Regions from separate parts of the Mycobacterium lehmannii genome, predicted to be linked through region 1. Evidence: riboswitches for the same ligand, from Rfam matches in the RefSeq annotation. Region 1 holds a riboswitch; the other holds the start of a gene.
The links. Region 1 has a riboswitch for S-adenosylmethionine ahead of AU192_RS02995 (bifunctional o-acetylhomoserine/o-acetylserine sulfhydrylase). Riboswitches for the same ligand answer to the same signal wherever they lie in the genome.
Positions count from the first base shown of each region.

Region 2: it holds a riboswitch for S-adenosylmethionine, as region 1 does, so the genes downstream of both, AU192_RS10420 (serpin family protein) here and AU192_RS02995 (bifunctional o-acetylhomoserine/o-acetylserine sulfhydrylase) in region 1, are expected to answer to the same signal.

Region 1 is NZ_LQIR01000002.1:35,520-43,490, forward strand. It holds gene yhjD (inner membrane protein YhjD) at 1-510, opposite strand, end outside; gene trpS (tryptophan--tRNA ligase) at 526-1,542, opposite strand; gene AU192_RS02980 (exodeoxyribonuclease III) at 1,539-2,354, opposite strand; gene AU192_RS02985 (alpha/beta fold hydrolase) at 2,424-3,257, shown strand; gene AU192_RS02990 (NADP-dependent isocitrate dehydrogenase) at 3,254-5,509, opposite strand; SAM riboswitch class IV at 5,695-5,817, shown strand; gene AU192_RS02995 (bifunctional o-acetylhomoserine/o-acetylserine sulfhydrylase) at 5,919-7,268, shown strand; gene metX (homoserine O-acetyltransferase MetX) at 7,268-7,971, shown strand, end outside.
Region 2 is NZ_LQIR01000014.1:12,910-20,880, forward strand. It holds gene AU192_RS10405 (hypothetical protein) at 1-123, shown strand, start outside; gene AU192_RS10410 (TetR/AcrR family transcriptional regulator) at 160-705, opposite strand; gene AU192_RS10415 (hypothetical protein) at 812-1,192, shown strand; gene AU192_RS10420 (serpin family protein) at 1,237-2,547, opposite strand; SAM riboswitch class IV at 3,019-3,130, opposite strand; gene AU192_RS10425 (NUDIX hydrolase) at 3,255-3,935, opposite strand; gene AU192_RS10430 (ADP-ribosylglycohydrolase family protein) at 4,009-5,478, shown strand; gene AU192_RS25940 (hypothetical protein) at 5,904-6,188, shown strand; gene AU192_RS10440 (hypothetical protein) at 6,658-7,092, shown strand; gene AU192_RS10445 (DUF6308 family protein) at 7,127-7,813, shown strand; gene AU192_RS10450 (hypothetical protein) at 7,841-7,971, opposite strand, start outside.

The DNA of each region.
Region 1 (7,971 bases):
CAGCGCGATGGTGGCCGCGATCGCCAGGAACAAGCCGGCGATGGCCGTCAGATCCGACAGCTTCGTGCGCACGAAGCCGGGGGTGTCGCGTCGCATCAGGCCCCACATCTGGCTCAGCGCCTCGCGCAGATTGGCCATCCAGCCGAGCCCGGCCCATGCCGCGGTGGCCAGCCCGATGATGCCGACCGAGGTGCGGGACTCGATCGCGGAGTCCATCAGCTCCACGAGTTGTGTGGCGACGTCGCCGGACACCGACGCCCTGATCCGATCCTGGATCTCGGCGAGCAGTTCGGGCTGCCTGACCAGGATGAAACCGCCGACGGCGAAGCCGACCATCAACAGCGGGAACATCGCGAAGACCGTGAAGTAGGTGATGCCTGCCGCGTAGAAGTCACCCTTGCTGTCCTTGTAGCGCTCCTGCGCCCGCATGACGTGGTCGAACCATTCGTGCCGCGCGCGCAGGCGGTCGACGAAGCCCCGCTTCTCTTCCGGCTCCCCCGGAGGTGTCACGCCAGCCTCCCCACGTCAGCCCCCCGGCCGCAGAAACCCCAACCGGTCATATACCCGCCGCAGCGTCGTCGCAGACACGTCGCGGGCCCTTTCGGCCCCCGCCGCCAGAATCGATTCCAACTCGGCCGGATCGGCGAGCAGTTCGTCGACCCTGGCCTTGATCGGTGTCACGAACTCGACGACGGCTTCGGCGGTGTCGGCTTTGAGGTCGCCGTATCCGCGTCCCGCGTAACCGTCGACGAGCTTGTCGATGTCGGTGCCGGTGACCGCAGACTGAATGGTCAGCAGGTTCGAGACGCCGGGTTTGGCGTCGAGGTCGTAACGCACCTCGCGTTCGCTGTCGGTGACGGCCGAGCGGATCTTTTTGGCCGAGGCCTTCGGCTCGTCGAGCAGGCCGATCAGGCCTGCCTCGGTTCCCGCGGATTTGCTCATCTTGGACGTCGGGTCCTGCAGGTCGTAAATCTTGGCCGTCGCCTTCGGGATCATCGGCTCGGGGATGACGAAGGTGTCCGGGAAGCGGGAGTTGACCCGTTGCGCCACATCGCGTGCCAGCTCCAGATGTTGGCGTTGATCCTCCCCAACCGGGACGAGCTCGGTGTCGTACAACAGCACATCGGCGGCCATCAGCACCGGATAGGTGAACAACCCCACGGTGGTGGCCTCGCTGCCCTCCTTCTGCGACTTGTCCTTGAACTGCGTCATCCGCGATGCCTGCCCGAAACCGGTGAAACAGCCGAGCACCCAGGCCAATTCGGCGTGCGCGGGAACGTGGCTCTGCACGAAGATCGTGGCCCGGGCCGGGTCGATGCCCAGCGCGAGGTACTGCGCGGCGGTGACCAGCGTGCGCCGCCTCAGCCGCTCGGGGTCCTGCGGGATCGTGATCGCGTGCAGGTCCACCACGCAGAAGAACGCGTCATGGTCGTCCTGGAGGCCGACCCACTGCTGGATCGCTCCCAGTGCATTGCCGAGGTGCAGAGAATCGGAGGTCGGTTGGACCCCGGAGAAGACGACGGGTTTCGGCGAACTGCTCATGATCGCCCGATCATTTCACGCGACCGGTATTCGACCGTCACCGGCGCGTGGTCCGACCAGCGCAGCGCATACGCCTCGGCGCGCTCCACCCGGGCGGCGACGGCCCGCTCCGCCAACGCCTTGGTGGCCAACTGGTAGTCGATGCGCCAGCCGGCGTCGTTGTCGAAGGCGCGGCCCCGCCACGACCACCACGCATACGGACCCGGCTGGTCGGGGTGCAACTCGCGAACCACGTCCACCCAACCCGAGGCGAGCAGTTCGGTGAGCCACTGTCGCTCACCCGGCAGGAACCCGGACTTCTTGAGGTTCCCCTTCCAGTTCTTGATGTCGTTCTCGGTGTGAGCGATGTTCCAGTCGCCGCATACGACGGCCTCGCGGTCGGTCAGCGTCGCCATCCGCGCGGCGAGCTCGGCCATGAACCGTTCCTTCTCCAGCTGGCGGTCCGTCTCTGCCTCGCCGGTCTGGACGTAGACGCTCGCGACCGTCACCCCGGCGGTGTCGACCTCCAGATAGCGGCCGTGCCCGCCGAACTCGTCGGACTCGAGCAGCCGCGACGCCGAGATCGGGTGGCGCGACAGCACGGCCACGCCGCTGCGGCCCTTGATATGCGGTTCGGCCGACGCGAGGCGCCACCCGTCATCCAGGGCGGGCGCCAATGCGGCGGTCAGCTGGCCATCGTCGGCGCGGGTTTCCTGCAGGCAGATCACGTCGGCGGTGGTCGACGCCAGCCACGGCAGCACGCCGCGGTTCAGCGGTGAGCGCTCTTTGACCGCGGCGCGGATGCCGTTGACGTTGATGGTGCTGACGATCAGCGAGGTCACAGCGGCAGACCATACCGACGCACTTGCGGTACCGCCGGTATCACCTTTACTGTCGGGCTGATGACCGAGCGCGCACCGATCCACGTCGGCTCAGGCGAGCCCATCGTCCTCCTACACCCGTTCATGATGTCGCAGAACGTGTGGAAGAAGGTCGCCCCGCTCATCGCCGACACCGGCCGCTACGAGGTGCTGGCCCCGACGATGCCCGGGCACAACGGCGGGGTGAAGGGGCACCGGTTCCTGGACACCGCCGAGCTGGCCGACGACGTCGAACGCAGAATGGACGCGCTGGGCTGGGACACCGCGCACATCGTCGGCAACTCGCTGGGCGGCTGGGTGGCCTTCGAGTTGGAGCGCCGCGGCCGGGCCCGCACGCTGACCGGGATCGCACCGGCGGGCGGTTGGAGCAAGTTCACCCCGGCGAAATTCGAGATCGTCGGCAAGTTCCTGGCCGGCTTCCCGGTGTGGGTGTTCACGCTGGCGTTCCGGCAACGCGTTTTGAAGCTGCCGTTCACGCGCTGGCTGGCGCACTTTCCGATCAGCGCCACGCCGGACCGGTTGTCCGACGACGACCTCGTCGACATCATCGACGACGTCACCCACTGCCCGGCCTACTACCAGCTGCTGGTGAAGTCGCTGCTGACCCCGGGCCTGATGGAACTGGCCGAAAGCGCGTGCCCCACCCACCTGGTGATCTGCGAGAAGGACCGGGTGCTGCCGCATCCGCGGTTCACCCGCCACTTCACCCAGCAGCTGCCGTCGAGCACGCAGGTCACGCATCTCGACGACGTCGGCCACATCCCGATGTACGAAGCGCCCCAGCGTGTGGCCGACCTGATCGTCGCCTTCGTCGACGGCCACGCCGCCGAGCCGCGTGAGGCACTCGGCGGTTAGAGCTTCGTCACCGGCTCGCTCGTCGCGCCCTCCAGCACCGAGTTCAACGTCTTGCTGGGACGCATCACCGCGGTGGTCTTCTCCGGGTCCGGGTAGTAGTACCCGCCGATGTCGACCGAGTCGCCCTGCACCTCGACGAGTTCGTTGACGATCGCATCCTCGTTGTCGGCCAGCGACTTTGCGAGATCGGCGAAGTGGTGGGCGAGCTCCTTGTCGTCGGTCTGCTCGGCCAGCTCCTGCGCCCAGTACATCGCGAGGTAGTACTGGCTGCCCCTGTTGTCGAGCTCACCGGTCTTGCGTGACGGGCTCTTGTTGTTGTCCAACAGTTTTCCGATGGCCGAGTCCAGCGTCTTACCCAGCAGAACAGCCCGCTTGTTTTCGGTCTTGCGCCCGATGTCTTCGAAACATGCTCCCAAAGCGAGGTATTCGCCGAGCGAATCCCAGCGCAGGTGGTTCTCCTCGACCAGCTGGTGGACGTGCTTGGGCGCGGAGCCACCGGCGCCGGTTTCGTACATCCCGCCGCCGGCCATCAGCGGCACGATCGACAGCATCTTCGCGCTGGTGCCCAGCTCCAGGATCGGGAAGAGGTCAGTCAGGTAGTCGCGCAGGATGTTTCCGGTCACGGCGATGGTGTCCTGGCCGCGGATCAACCGTTCCAGGGTGTACCGCATGGCCCACACCTGCGGCATGATCTGGATGTGGAGGCCCTCGGTGTCGTGGTCCTTGAGGTACTCCTTGACCTTCTTGCGCAGCTCCACCTCGTGCGGACGCTCGGTGTCGAGCCAGAACAGCGCGGTCATGTCGGCGGCCCTGGCCCTCGTCACGGCCAGCTTCACCCAGTCGCGGATCGCGGCGTCCTTGACCACCGGCATGCGCCAGATGTCGCCGGTCTCGACATTCTGGGTCATCAGCACCTCGCCGGTGTCGACGTCGACGATGTTGGCGACGCCGTCCTCGGGGATCTCGAACGTCTTGTCGTGGCTGCCGTACTCCTCGGCTTTCTGCGCCATCAGCCCCACGTTGGGCACGGTGCCGATGGTCGTCGGATCGAACTGCCCGTGGGTCTTACAGAAGTTGACCATCTCCTGGTAGATCCGGCTGAACGTGGACTCGGGGTTGACCGCCTTGGTGTCCTTGGTCCGCCCGTCGGCGCCGTACATCTTGCCGCCGAGACGGATCATCGCGGGCATCGACGCGTCGACGATCACGTCGCTCGGCGAGTGGAAGTTTGTGATGCCGCGGGCCGAATCCACCATCGCCAGTTCCGGGCGGTGCTCGTGCACGGCGTGGATGTCCTGGACGATCTCCTCGCGCTGCGAGGCGGGCAGCGCCTGGATCTTGTCGTAGAGATCGGACATGCCGTTGTTGACGTTCACGCCGAGTTCGTCGAGCACCTTCTGGTGCTTGGCGAACGCGTCCTTGTAGAACACCTTCACCGCGTGGCCGAACACGATCGGGTGCGACACCTTCATCATCGTGGCCTTGACGTGCAGCGAGAACATCACGCCGGTCTTGTAGGCATCCTCGATCTGTTCTTCGAAGAATTCGCAGAGCGCCTTGCGGCTCATGAACATGCTGTCGATGATGTCGCCGTCGTCGAGAGCCACCTCCGGCTTGAGCACGATCGTCTCGCCGCTCTTTGTCTCGAGCACCATCTTGACCTTGCGGTCCTTGTCCAGCGTCATCGACTTCTCGCCGTGATAGAAGTCGCCGGTCTTCATGGTCGCCACGTGTGTGCGCGACGCCATCGACCACTCACCCATGCTGTGCGGATGCCGACGCGCGTACTCCTTGACCGCCTTGGGGGCGCGCCGATCCGAGTTACCCTGCCGCAGAACAGGGTTGACCGCGCTGCCGAGAATCTTGGCGTACCGGTCGTGAATCTCTTCTTCCTCGTCGTTCTTGGGGTCGCCGGGATAGTCGGGAAGGTCGTAGCCCTTGGCCTTGAGCTCCTTGATCGCGGCCAGCAGCTGCGGCACCGAGGCGCTGATGTTGGGCAGCTTGATGATGTTGGTGTCCGGCTTCTCGGTGAGCTCCCCGAGCCGCGCCAGGTTGTCGGGCACGCGCTGCTCGTCGGTCAGGCGGTCGGAGAACTCGGCGAGAATGCGTGCGGCCACCGAGATGTCACTGGTCTCGACGTTGATGCCCGCCGGTTCGGTGAAGGTGCGGATGATCGGCAGGAACGCGTAGGTCGCCAGCAGCGGCGCCTCGTCGGTCAGCGTGTAGATGATGGTCGGCTGCTCGGCAGTCATGTGGGGTTCTCCGGCTCGCTAATCGGTCAGGCCTCGGTCAGTCGACTACCAGTATTGCGCCGTACCCGACGCTCTGTGTGAGCCAGGGGGTCCGCCGACAGGACTGTGATCCGCTACTGGTGGGTAGCCCGCCATCGGCATGCCTCGCTGGCACGACGCAGGTGACGTGCGATAGGCTTCTCATCGGTCATGAGTGCCAGCGACAAGCCCCGGCTTGCTGGTCGGCAACCCTCCAACCGCGGTGGGGTGCCCCGGGTGATGACCAGGTTGAGTACCCGCTGACAAGCGGTTACCGGCAAGCGCGGGTCCGTTGTGACGGGCCCCCAGAGAAGACAGCGGAGGTCCGGCGTGCGCAGTTACCGCTGAGTGCGTGAAAGCCCCTTATCGGCCCCTCACAACAGGAGAAGCTATGAGCACCGAACACGATGACCCGACCGCGCGGTGGGCGTTCGAAACCAAGCAGGTCCACGCCGGACAGACCCCCGACAGCGCGACCAACGCCCGGGCGCTGCCGATCTACCAGACCACGTCGTACACGTTCGACAGCACCGATCACGCCGCCGCGCTGTTCGGCCTCGCCGAGCCCGGCAACATCTACACGCGGATCATGAACCCCACCCAGGACACCGTCGAGCAGCGCATCGCGGCGCTCGAGGGTGGTGTGGCGGCGCTGTTCCTGGCCTCCGGTCAGGCCGCCGAACACCTCGCGATCCTCAACATCGCCAACACCGGCGACCACATCGTGTCCAGCCCGCGGCTCTACGGCGGCACGTACAACCTGTTCCACTACACGTTCCCCAAGATCGGCATCGAGGTCAGTTTCGTGGAGGACCCCGACGACCTCGACTCGTGGCGTGCCGCGGTGCGGCCGAACACGAAAGCGTTCTTCGCCGAGTCGATCTCCAACCCGAAGATCGACATCCTCGACATCCCCAACGTCGCGGCGGTCGCCCACGACGCCGGCGTCCCGCTGATCGTCGACAACACCATCGCCACCCCGTACCTGATCCAGCCGCTGGCCCACGGCGCCGACATCGTCGTGCACTCGGCCACCAAGTACCTCGGCGGGCACGGCACCGCCATCGCCGGCGTGATCGTCGACGGCGGCACGTTCGACTGGACCAACGGCAGATTCCCCGGCTTCACCGAGCCCGACCCGAGCTACCACGGTGTGGTGTTCGCCGAACTCGGCCCGCCCGCATACGCGCTCAAGGCGCGGGTGCAGCTTCTGCGTGACCTGGGTTCCGCGGCGTCGCCGTTCAACGCGTTCCTGGTGGCCCAGGGCATCGAGACGCTGAGCCTGCGCGTCGAGCGGCACGTCGCCAACGCGCAGAAGGTCGCCGAGTACCTCGAGGGGCACGACGACGTGCTCTCGGTCAACTACGCCGGATTGCCCTCGTCCCCGTGGTACGAGCTCGGAAAGAAGCTGGCGCCCAAGGGGACCGGCGCCGTGCTCGCCTTCGAACTGGCGGGCGGGGTCGACGCCGGAAAGGCCTTCGTCAACGCGCTGACCCTGCACAGCCATGTCGCAAACATCGGCGACGTGCGGTCGCTGGTGATCCACCCGGCGTCCACCACACACGCGCAGTTGGCGCCGGAGGAGCAGTTGGCCACCGGCGTCACGCCCGGGTTGGTGCGCCTGGCGGTCGGCATCGAGGGCATCGACGACATCCTGGCCGATCTGGAGCGGGGCTTCGCCGCCGCCAAGCCGTTCAGCTCCGCAGGCAAGTCCGATCCGAACGCCACGGCGGCGTTCTGATGACCCTCTCCGACCTGGAAGTCGAGGTGCCGCTCCTGAATCTGCCCGCGGAAGGCGAGATCGGCGTGGTCGACATCGGCCCGCTGACCCTGGAGAACGGCGCGGTCATCGACGACGTGTCGATCGCCGTGCAGCGCTGGGGCAAGCTGTCGCCCGAGCGCGACAACGTCGTCGTGGTGCTGCACGCGCTGACCGGCGACTCCCACATCACCGGTCCGGCAGGGCCCGACCACCCGACCCCCGGCTGGTGGGACGGCGTCGCCGGTCCCGGCGGACCCATCGACACCGACCGCTGGTGCGCGGTGGCCACCAACGTGCTCGGCGGGTGCCGCGGCTCGACCGGCCCGAGCTCACCGCATCCCGACGGCAAGGCGTGGGGTTCGCGTTTCCCGGTCGTGTCCGTCCGCGACCAGGTGCGCGCCGACATCGCCGCGTTGGAGGCGTTCGGGATCACCGAGGTCGCGGCGGTAATGGGCGGCTCGTTGGGCGGCGCCCGCGCACTGGAGTGGATGGTCGGCCACCCCGACAGGGTGCGCGCGGGGCTGGTGCTGGCCGTCGGCGCGCGTGCCACCGCAGACCAGATCGGCACGCAGAGCTCGCAGGTCGCCGCGATCAAGGCCGACCCGAACTGGCAGAACGGCGACTACTACGGCACGGGGCTGTCCCCCGACCTCGGCATGGAGATCGCCCGCCGGTTCGCCCA
Region 2 (7,971 bases), on a different contig from region 1:
TTCACGCCGGAAGGACGAGCTCTGCGCGAGCTGGTCCGGTTCTATTGGCAGAATCTGGATCGCCGTGACGAACTGACCGACGGCCGGGCGCTGAAGCGCCTGGCTGACGGTCGATTCGCTTGAGGCGGCCGCACAGAAAGAACTAAACGACGAGAGCGTTTAGGGCCGCACGGTCGGCCAAAAGAGGTCGAACAGTCGCCCTTCCCAGTCCTTGGCGACGCGGCCGGTCCGTGCGCGCTCGGCGATGATCGCGCCGACCACGGCGTCGATGAGGGTGGCGTCGTCGACATCGGCGCGAAACGATCCGTCGGCTTTGGCCGCATCGATCACCGATTCCAGTTCAGCCCGCTGCTTGGCAAGAATGCGCCGGAAGAGCTTGGTGAAGTCGGGGTCTTCGTCGGTGAGCATGGCGGCGAAGCCGCCGTAGCCGACGCCGACCCCGATCGCCTTGACCGCTTCCGCGATGAGCCAGCGGAGCCGATCCGGCGCCTCGGTTTCCGCGCGGAGTGGTTCGGGAGAGGTCACCCGCGAGAGCGCGTCGGACAGCATCTCGCGGCGGTCGCGATGCCGGCGGTAGATGGTGGTCTTCGCGATGCCCGACCGTGCCGCCACGGCTTCGACGGTCACGGACTGAGGGCCTCGGGTGCGCAAGAGGGCCAGGGTGGCGTCGGTGATGCCGTCGTCGACGTCGCGTCGCTGTGCCATCGCACCTCCTACTAGCCGGGAATACATCCGACCGGAAAAACGCTACACTAGACGTAGCGCTACGATACGCGTAGCGTATTGCTGAAACTTAGGAGAGGTGATACTGGTGTTGAAGGCGTTAGGGCGGATTCCGCCGACGTTGGTTGGGTACGTGTGTCTGCTGCTGAGTTTCGCGGCACTGGGAACGTTCGTGTACGCGCTGGCCGCGCAAAGTGCGGTGGCCGGGATCATCGGGGCCAGCCTGGTCGTCTTGATGGTGATAGCGGTGGCGGGGTTCCGCGTTGGTGCCCGGAAGCGCGCAGAGTTCAACGACAGTGGGATCGAGATCCCCAGCGAGAACATCTGGGCGCGACCGCTGCGTCGCGAGCAGATCGACCAGTATCTGTCGACGTACCGCGGTGTGCGTGACAATCACGAGCAGTTGCTGGACGCCGCCACAGAGGTGTCCGTCGTGCCGACTAGGGAGATGGAGCGCCAAGCCGCCTGACGCGCGGCATGCGCTTTACCGGTGCGGGCATATCGAGCAGATCCTCAAGGCGTGACCCAGGAGTGAAGCAGCGGCACGCCCTCCCAAGCGCCGCCGCGGGCGACCGCGACGACGGCATGCGGCCGGTCGAAGGTGACCTCTACGCGGTGGATGGTGCGCTCGACGAGCTGCGGGGCGCCTGTCGCCATCGCCAAGGCTGTGACGGCAGCGGCCTCAAACCCGTACTCGTCGTAGGCGGCCGTGGCCCCCTGCACGCATTCGATCGACCCGTCGAGGCCTGGCACAGCCTCTGTCAATGACGAGGCGAGCTCTGCCACCCCAGGGGCGCCGGTCAGTGCGCTCTGCACGGTGGCGTCCCAGCGCGGCAGGTGACTGCGCCAAAAATCTTCATAGTCGTCGGGTGCGTCCCATATGACGAATGTCTCGGTCGTTTCGCGGACTGTCCACGCGTGGCCATCGGCGGGAATCCCACCGTGCCACAGTGCACCCTCGTTGAGCTTGGCGATGACCTCGTCGACAGCTTCCCACACCTCCGCCGGTGAAATATTCGGTGCGGCAATGACACTGACGACATCAACGCCGTCCTCGCTGAACGGCTTGGCGACGGCGACGAGTCCCGCGGCACTGGTGTCGGCGATGGTCTGCAGTCCCCCGTCGAGGACAAGCCGCCCGTCCTCGTCGATGTCCAGTTCCGTGGTCCACCGCGGCTGCAAGACCAGTGCGGTAGCGAGGACGAGCTCGGTCAGCGAGTCGACCTGTAGCGGGAACTGCTCGATGAGTCCGCGGGTGTGCTCGGCCGCCCAGCGGTCCAGCGCAGCCTGGTCGGGCAGCTCGTCGAGCGTGACAGGCAGCGTCGCCGTCGCTGGGGAGCGCGACCACGCGCCGAGCGCCGCCGCGACCGTCGGGTGCGGCGAGTCGAGCAGTTCGGCGGCCAGCGTGGCGGCTTCATCGCAGGACACGCCGAGCACCTCGGCCAGTCGCGCGCGGTGTGCGCCGGTCGCGACCGGCGCGAAGCGGGCGAGCAACAGCCACAACCCAAGATAGGAGATGGCCGGCGTCTGCGCCGTGCCCAGCGCCTGCCGCGCCGACGCCGCGTACGCGGTGACGAGGTGAGCGGCGACGCCCGGCCGAGTCGCCGTCGTCCATGCGGAATCGCCGCCTCGGCCAATGATTTTGCGCTGACCGCACGTCACACACTCGGTGGTCCAGTCACCCGGCATCACGCAGCACCCGGCCAGCGCAAGATCCGGCCGGCGCTCCGCCTCTTCGAACAACTCGGGGGTCGGCATGCCGTGGACCTTGTGGTGCAGCGCGGTCGATCCGCATCGGCCGCAGGCAGGGCTCTCGTTCGTCATGGCGGGCAAAGTACCTTGACGCCCCGACAATCGGATCGCAGAACAACCGAGTACACAGTTATTGCGTAGGCATCGCGGTGGTGACGCGACGCCTACGTCCTCGTGCGGGCCCGCTACGACTAGGACACCGGAGCCGCACCACCGCCATGCGGGTGTTCGCCCGCATCGCCACCACAGCGGCGGCACAGTCCATTGATGACATAAGCGGGCGGGTGCGGGCAGCGATCCGGCGAGGTGCATCCGCACACCACCGGGTACTGCTTGTACCGGGTGGCGTAGCCGCACCGATCGCACGGGCGGCGCATATGGGGAATGGAACCGACGTGGTACGGCATCACAACCTTCCTCCCTCGACAGGCCGAGTCCGTAACCAATAGGCGCCGGGGTTCATGCAGCCAGGACGACCGTCTCGGTCGTCTTGTGGTTCAGTGGTCGCAGTCATTGCCCGTCCTCGTTCGGGCCTCCACTCAGGAGGCGCTCTTACCGCCACCGATTGGCGTCGGCCGCTTCGTCATCCGAGCCACCCACGAGCGTGGGGTTGGCGTGCCGTCTAGTCGGAGCTTGGCGACGGCATCTCGTGAAGCTGCGGCCACTATACCTCGGCCGGTCGATGAGCTCGGTGAACCGATTGCATTGACGTACCGCAACGAACCGGCCTGCATGGGTCCTAAGAGGTTGGGTTGCGGCACCGTCCGCGTGGAGCACCTTCAGGACCCGCGGCGACGCTTCGACTCAGTCTCACGACGCCGAAACAACTCTGCAGGACGACCCCTCGTACCAACCGTGGTACTGCCTGTGGGAACGAGGTGCGATTCCATCGCTCGACGGAAGGTGTCGCGTTGAAGGGTGTACCCCAGAACAGCCTCGTGTGCGATGCGCAGCTGGCGGAGCGTGAACTCCTCGTCGAGCAGACCGTCAGGGTCCGGCTCGTCGGCATAGCGTGAACGTACGTGCTCGACTGCGCGCACAATGATTTTGTCGTGGTCGAATGCTAAACGACCGGTCCTGGAGATCGGAACGATTCGGGTCGTATCCGGAAACCGCGAATCGAGTCGATTCGCCTGCACCACGGCCACGTGAGCGACTGATAGCACCCATCCGCGGTCATCTCGCTTGGGGTCATCGAAGACGTGCAACTGTCTTGGGCACAGGCCTCGCACGTTGGCCTTGTCGCGCAGCGAGCGGTCGACGGCCTCGGTCAGCGTCTCTCCCTCATGCAGGAACGTTCCAGGAAGCGCCCAACCCGACTTGCCTCCGCGGCGCACTTGCAGGACTGCCAACCCATGCTCGGGATCGAGCGTCAACACGGCGGTGTCGACGGCGACCGACGGCCGCGGATAGTCCTCGAGGGTTCTCCCGCTGCTATCTCGGAATACGTTCCGGCTCATGTCGGTCACTCAGAGTACAGTGTTGACATTAGCGCATAACTGCGCAAAAGCTCTCTTGGGAGGAGGCGGACGAATGACTTCATTCAATGATCGTGTCGAAGGTGTGCTTCTGGCGACCGCGGCAGGAGACGCACTTGGGGCACCGTACGAGTTCAAACCACCGCGCGGGCCTGAGTTCGAGGTGGAGATGGTCGGCGGAGGCGGGTGGCGTCCGGGTGAATGGACCGACGACACGTCGATGGCGATCGCGATCGCGGAGGTGGCCGCGACGGGCGCCGACCTGCGTGACGAAGCCGCCCAGGATGCGATCGTGCGGCGTTGGCTCGATTGGTCGCGATCCGCCAAAGACATTGGTATCCAGACCAGTTCGGTGCTGAGGGCAGCAGTGCGCGGTGGTGTTATCACCGCGGCCAGCGCCCGCGCGGAGTCGGAGAAATATCACCGTCGCACCGGACGGTCGGCCGGCAACGGATCGCTGATGCGGACCGCGCCGATAGCGCTGGCGTATCTCGACGATGAGGGCGCGATGGTGGAGGCGGCACGCGCCCTCAGCGAGCTCACGCACTTCGACCCCGACGCGGGAGACGCGTGTGCGTTGTGGGTCTGCGCGATCAGGCACGCCGTGTTGACGGGGAAGCTCGACGTTCGGGTCGGCTTGCCGCATCTGGACGCGCGTCGGCGCGAGCTGTGGGCGAAGCGTCTGAATGAAGCGGAAGCAGCTCCCCCGGCATCGTTCCCGAACAACGGTTGGGTGGTGACCGCCCTGCAGGCGGCATGGTCGGCGATCTCGACAACGCCTGTACCGGAGGATGATCCGGTCAACGGTGTGTTCCGTGCGGACTACCTTCGGTTGGCGCTGGATGCCGCCGTCCGAGCGGGATACGACACCGACACGGTCGCGGCGATTGCCGGCGGTCTACTGGGGGCCGGCTACGGCGCATCGGCGGTGCCCGCGGCGTGGCGCGTGCAGCTGCACGGGTGGCCGGGGATCACCGCGCGCGGGCTTGTCTCGCTTGCGTCGGCGATCGGGCGCAAGGGCAAGCCGGACGAGTTCGACTTCTCCTATCCGCACTCTTCGGTCGACACCTGCGTTCGGCATCCGTACGACAACGGCGTTCTCCTCGGCGGCATCGGTGCGCTTCGGCAGCTTCCGGCCGAGGTGGACGCGGTGGTCTCGATGTGCCGACTGGCGGACGAGGATATGCGCGCCGACATGCCGCACGTCGAAGTGCGGCTGATCGATCGGCCGGAGCGCGACGAGAACCCGCATCTGGACTTCGTCCTGCACGACACCGTGCGCCTCATTGAGCAGTTCCGTCGCGAGGGACGCACGGTGTTGGTGCACTGCGTCGGGGCGTACAGCCGGACGCCGACGATGGGGGCGCTATACGGAGCAAGGCTGCGCGGGATCAGCGGCGACGAAGCACTGCGCGACGTACTGGAAGTGCTGCCGAATGCCCACCCGAATAGCGCGTTCCGATCAGCTCTGCGCAGACTCCAGACGCAGCAGACCGCCGATGGACAGCGGGAGCGAAGCTCATGACATTCGTGTGGAACGGGGTGCACGACACCTCCCTGTTGCATGACGCCGCGGTGTCGTCCGGTCATCGGTTCGCCGATGCCGCGAAGTCAGGTGACTGGTCAACCGTTTTCGAAATGCTGGATGACCCGCGGCAACCGGTAAACGTCAACTAGTGGCGGCCGGGCGGAACAGCGTGGTTCACGGTTCTGCATCAGGCCGCATGGCATGACGCGCCGAATGACGTTGTCGCCGCCCTGATCCAGCGTGACGCGTTACGGTCGTTGCCTGACTCACGAGGGCGCACACCGTATGAAGTTCGTTGCGAAGGGGAATATGAAACGGTCACTGCGGGCGGTTATGGCGAACACTGGCGGCAGTCGCTTACAACGAGCGCGCGGCGCCTGAAGCCGCCATCGTCGGAGCTCGACGTCGAAGAGCTGCACTCGTTGAACCGCCACCTGGCCGGCTTGATCGACGGCAGGATCCGTGGTCGGTTGTTCGGCGGCCGGGACCCACGTGCCGAGCTTCGATATCCGCTGGTCGAGATCCTCCACGAACTCCCTGGTAACCACCTGTGGTTCCCGGTCCCCGGTATGTACGGCGGCTTCGATATTTCATTGCGGGGCAGCGTTTTAGATGTGAAGAGTTGGTGCCGAGTCGTCGGCGGTTCGGGCCAGGCCCACCTCGTGACGACGGCCGGATGCATCCTCGTTGACGAAGGATTCGTGTGATCGCGATGGCGTTCTGAGTTTCTGCTCGACGGGTACTACGACCGACAGGAGCCTGGGCATGATAGCGAGCCAACGTTGGCACCGACTCCGCGCGGGGGCACACACCATGACGGGGTGGATCGGCGATTCTCAGCTGACTTATCTGGCAGTGCGAGGTAAGTCAGGCTGGGTGCTGACAAGAAGTGTCGCCGGGGCCGGAACGACCGTGATTGGTGAACCGACGCCGACCCTACGCGCATCGAAGGCGGTCGCTGCGGCGGATTTGGACACTGGCCTGCTTCGATTCGTATGAGAAGCGTCGGGCTTCGGGGGCTGTCAGCTCATTTCGCGCAAAATATAGGAGTTGTTGTGGCCAAAGGCTCGACCTAAATAACTGGCGGTTGCCGTACCTTGTCCGGCCCCATGCCCTGGCGGGTCAAGTTCAGCCTTTCAGCACCACTGGTTGTCTTTCGACGGGAAGGAACTTGCGATGACGCCATCGACACCCGGCGAGGCAATCTACCGAGACGACTGGCATTTACGGGTGCCGTCCGGCAGCACGAAGGTTTACGAAGGCGAAGCGCCAATCGATCCCGGTAGCGGCATGAATCACTATCTAGAGATTTGGGCCCATGACTCCCCCGATGGCTTCACCATCTACGTGTCTGACGACGGGAGAGGCTGGGCTGACGACCTCAGCAAGATTTTTCACATCGATGCGACCGAAGTCGCGGAACTGAGGAATGCTCTGAGGGCGGCAGATGACGACGGTCTAGTCGAACTGTTCGCTACCGGCATCCGGAATCGGGAGATCAAGGTGCCGGGTCCCAGCGACCATTGGATGGACATCGTCGACTTCCCGTCGAAATGGCTGATGGAGAATAGGATCAGCTACTCCTGGGCTCAAAGAATCGACGAAGCCTGACGCCGAGGATGGCTGACACGAGGGAGCTACCGAGGTGACCGAGAGACCGGACTATTCCGACTGGCGACAATCGTGGCCCGCCTTGGTGGTCAGCTGTGACACGGACGCCGCGCTCAAAGTCCTTCACGACTACTACGCGGTCGATGATGAACAGCTGCCGCTCTATACGGGATCGCGCTTCGAGGCGATCGCGAGAATGAACGCAGATCCGTACGCGCTGAAAGCCGAGGATTTCGTCGCGGTCTCGATGCTGAGCGTCACTGTACCTGCTAAGGCGGCCATTCGGCTCCTCGGCCGCGATGCGGAAATCATCCACCGGTTGCTCCGGCAGATCCCCGACGATCTCGATATCATCGATGCCAATCCCGAGCTGCTCGATTCGGACTCGCGAGCGAGCCAGCTGTGGCAGATTCTCAGACGAGGTCGTGACGGTCTAGGTCCAACCACGACCAGCAAACTATTGGCGGCGAAACGTCCTCGCCTCCTTCCGATCTGGGGCACTTTCGTACAGCAGGCGACGGGTATGGACACAGTTGGCTATTGGTGGAAGTTCCGATTCGTTCTTAGCGAAGATCAATTGCGACTGTGGGACTGGCTGGGCGAACTGCGTTCGCGATCAGCCAGTGTGCCCGGATCGGTCTCTGAATTAAGAATTCTTGATGTCCTGCTTTGGATGTCCGTCCGGTCCGGTGGTGGCAAGAGAGCCGAAGAGCCGGTCTAGATGTACATCTAGACGGGGTGCCGATATTCAAGCCGGCGAGGCGGCTATACCGATATCCACATTCCACTGACGAGCACCGTCGACCGTCACGTGCATGCCGAGCTCCGTAATCCTGCCGTCGAGCGGATGCCACGGGCGTTTCGGTAGCCCTTGCCCCA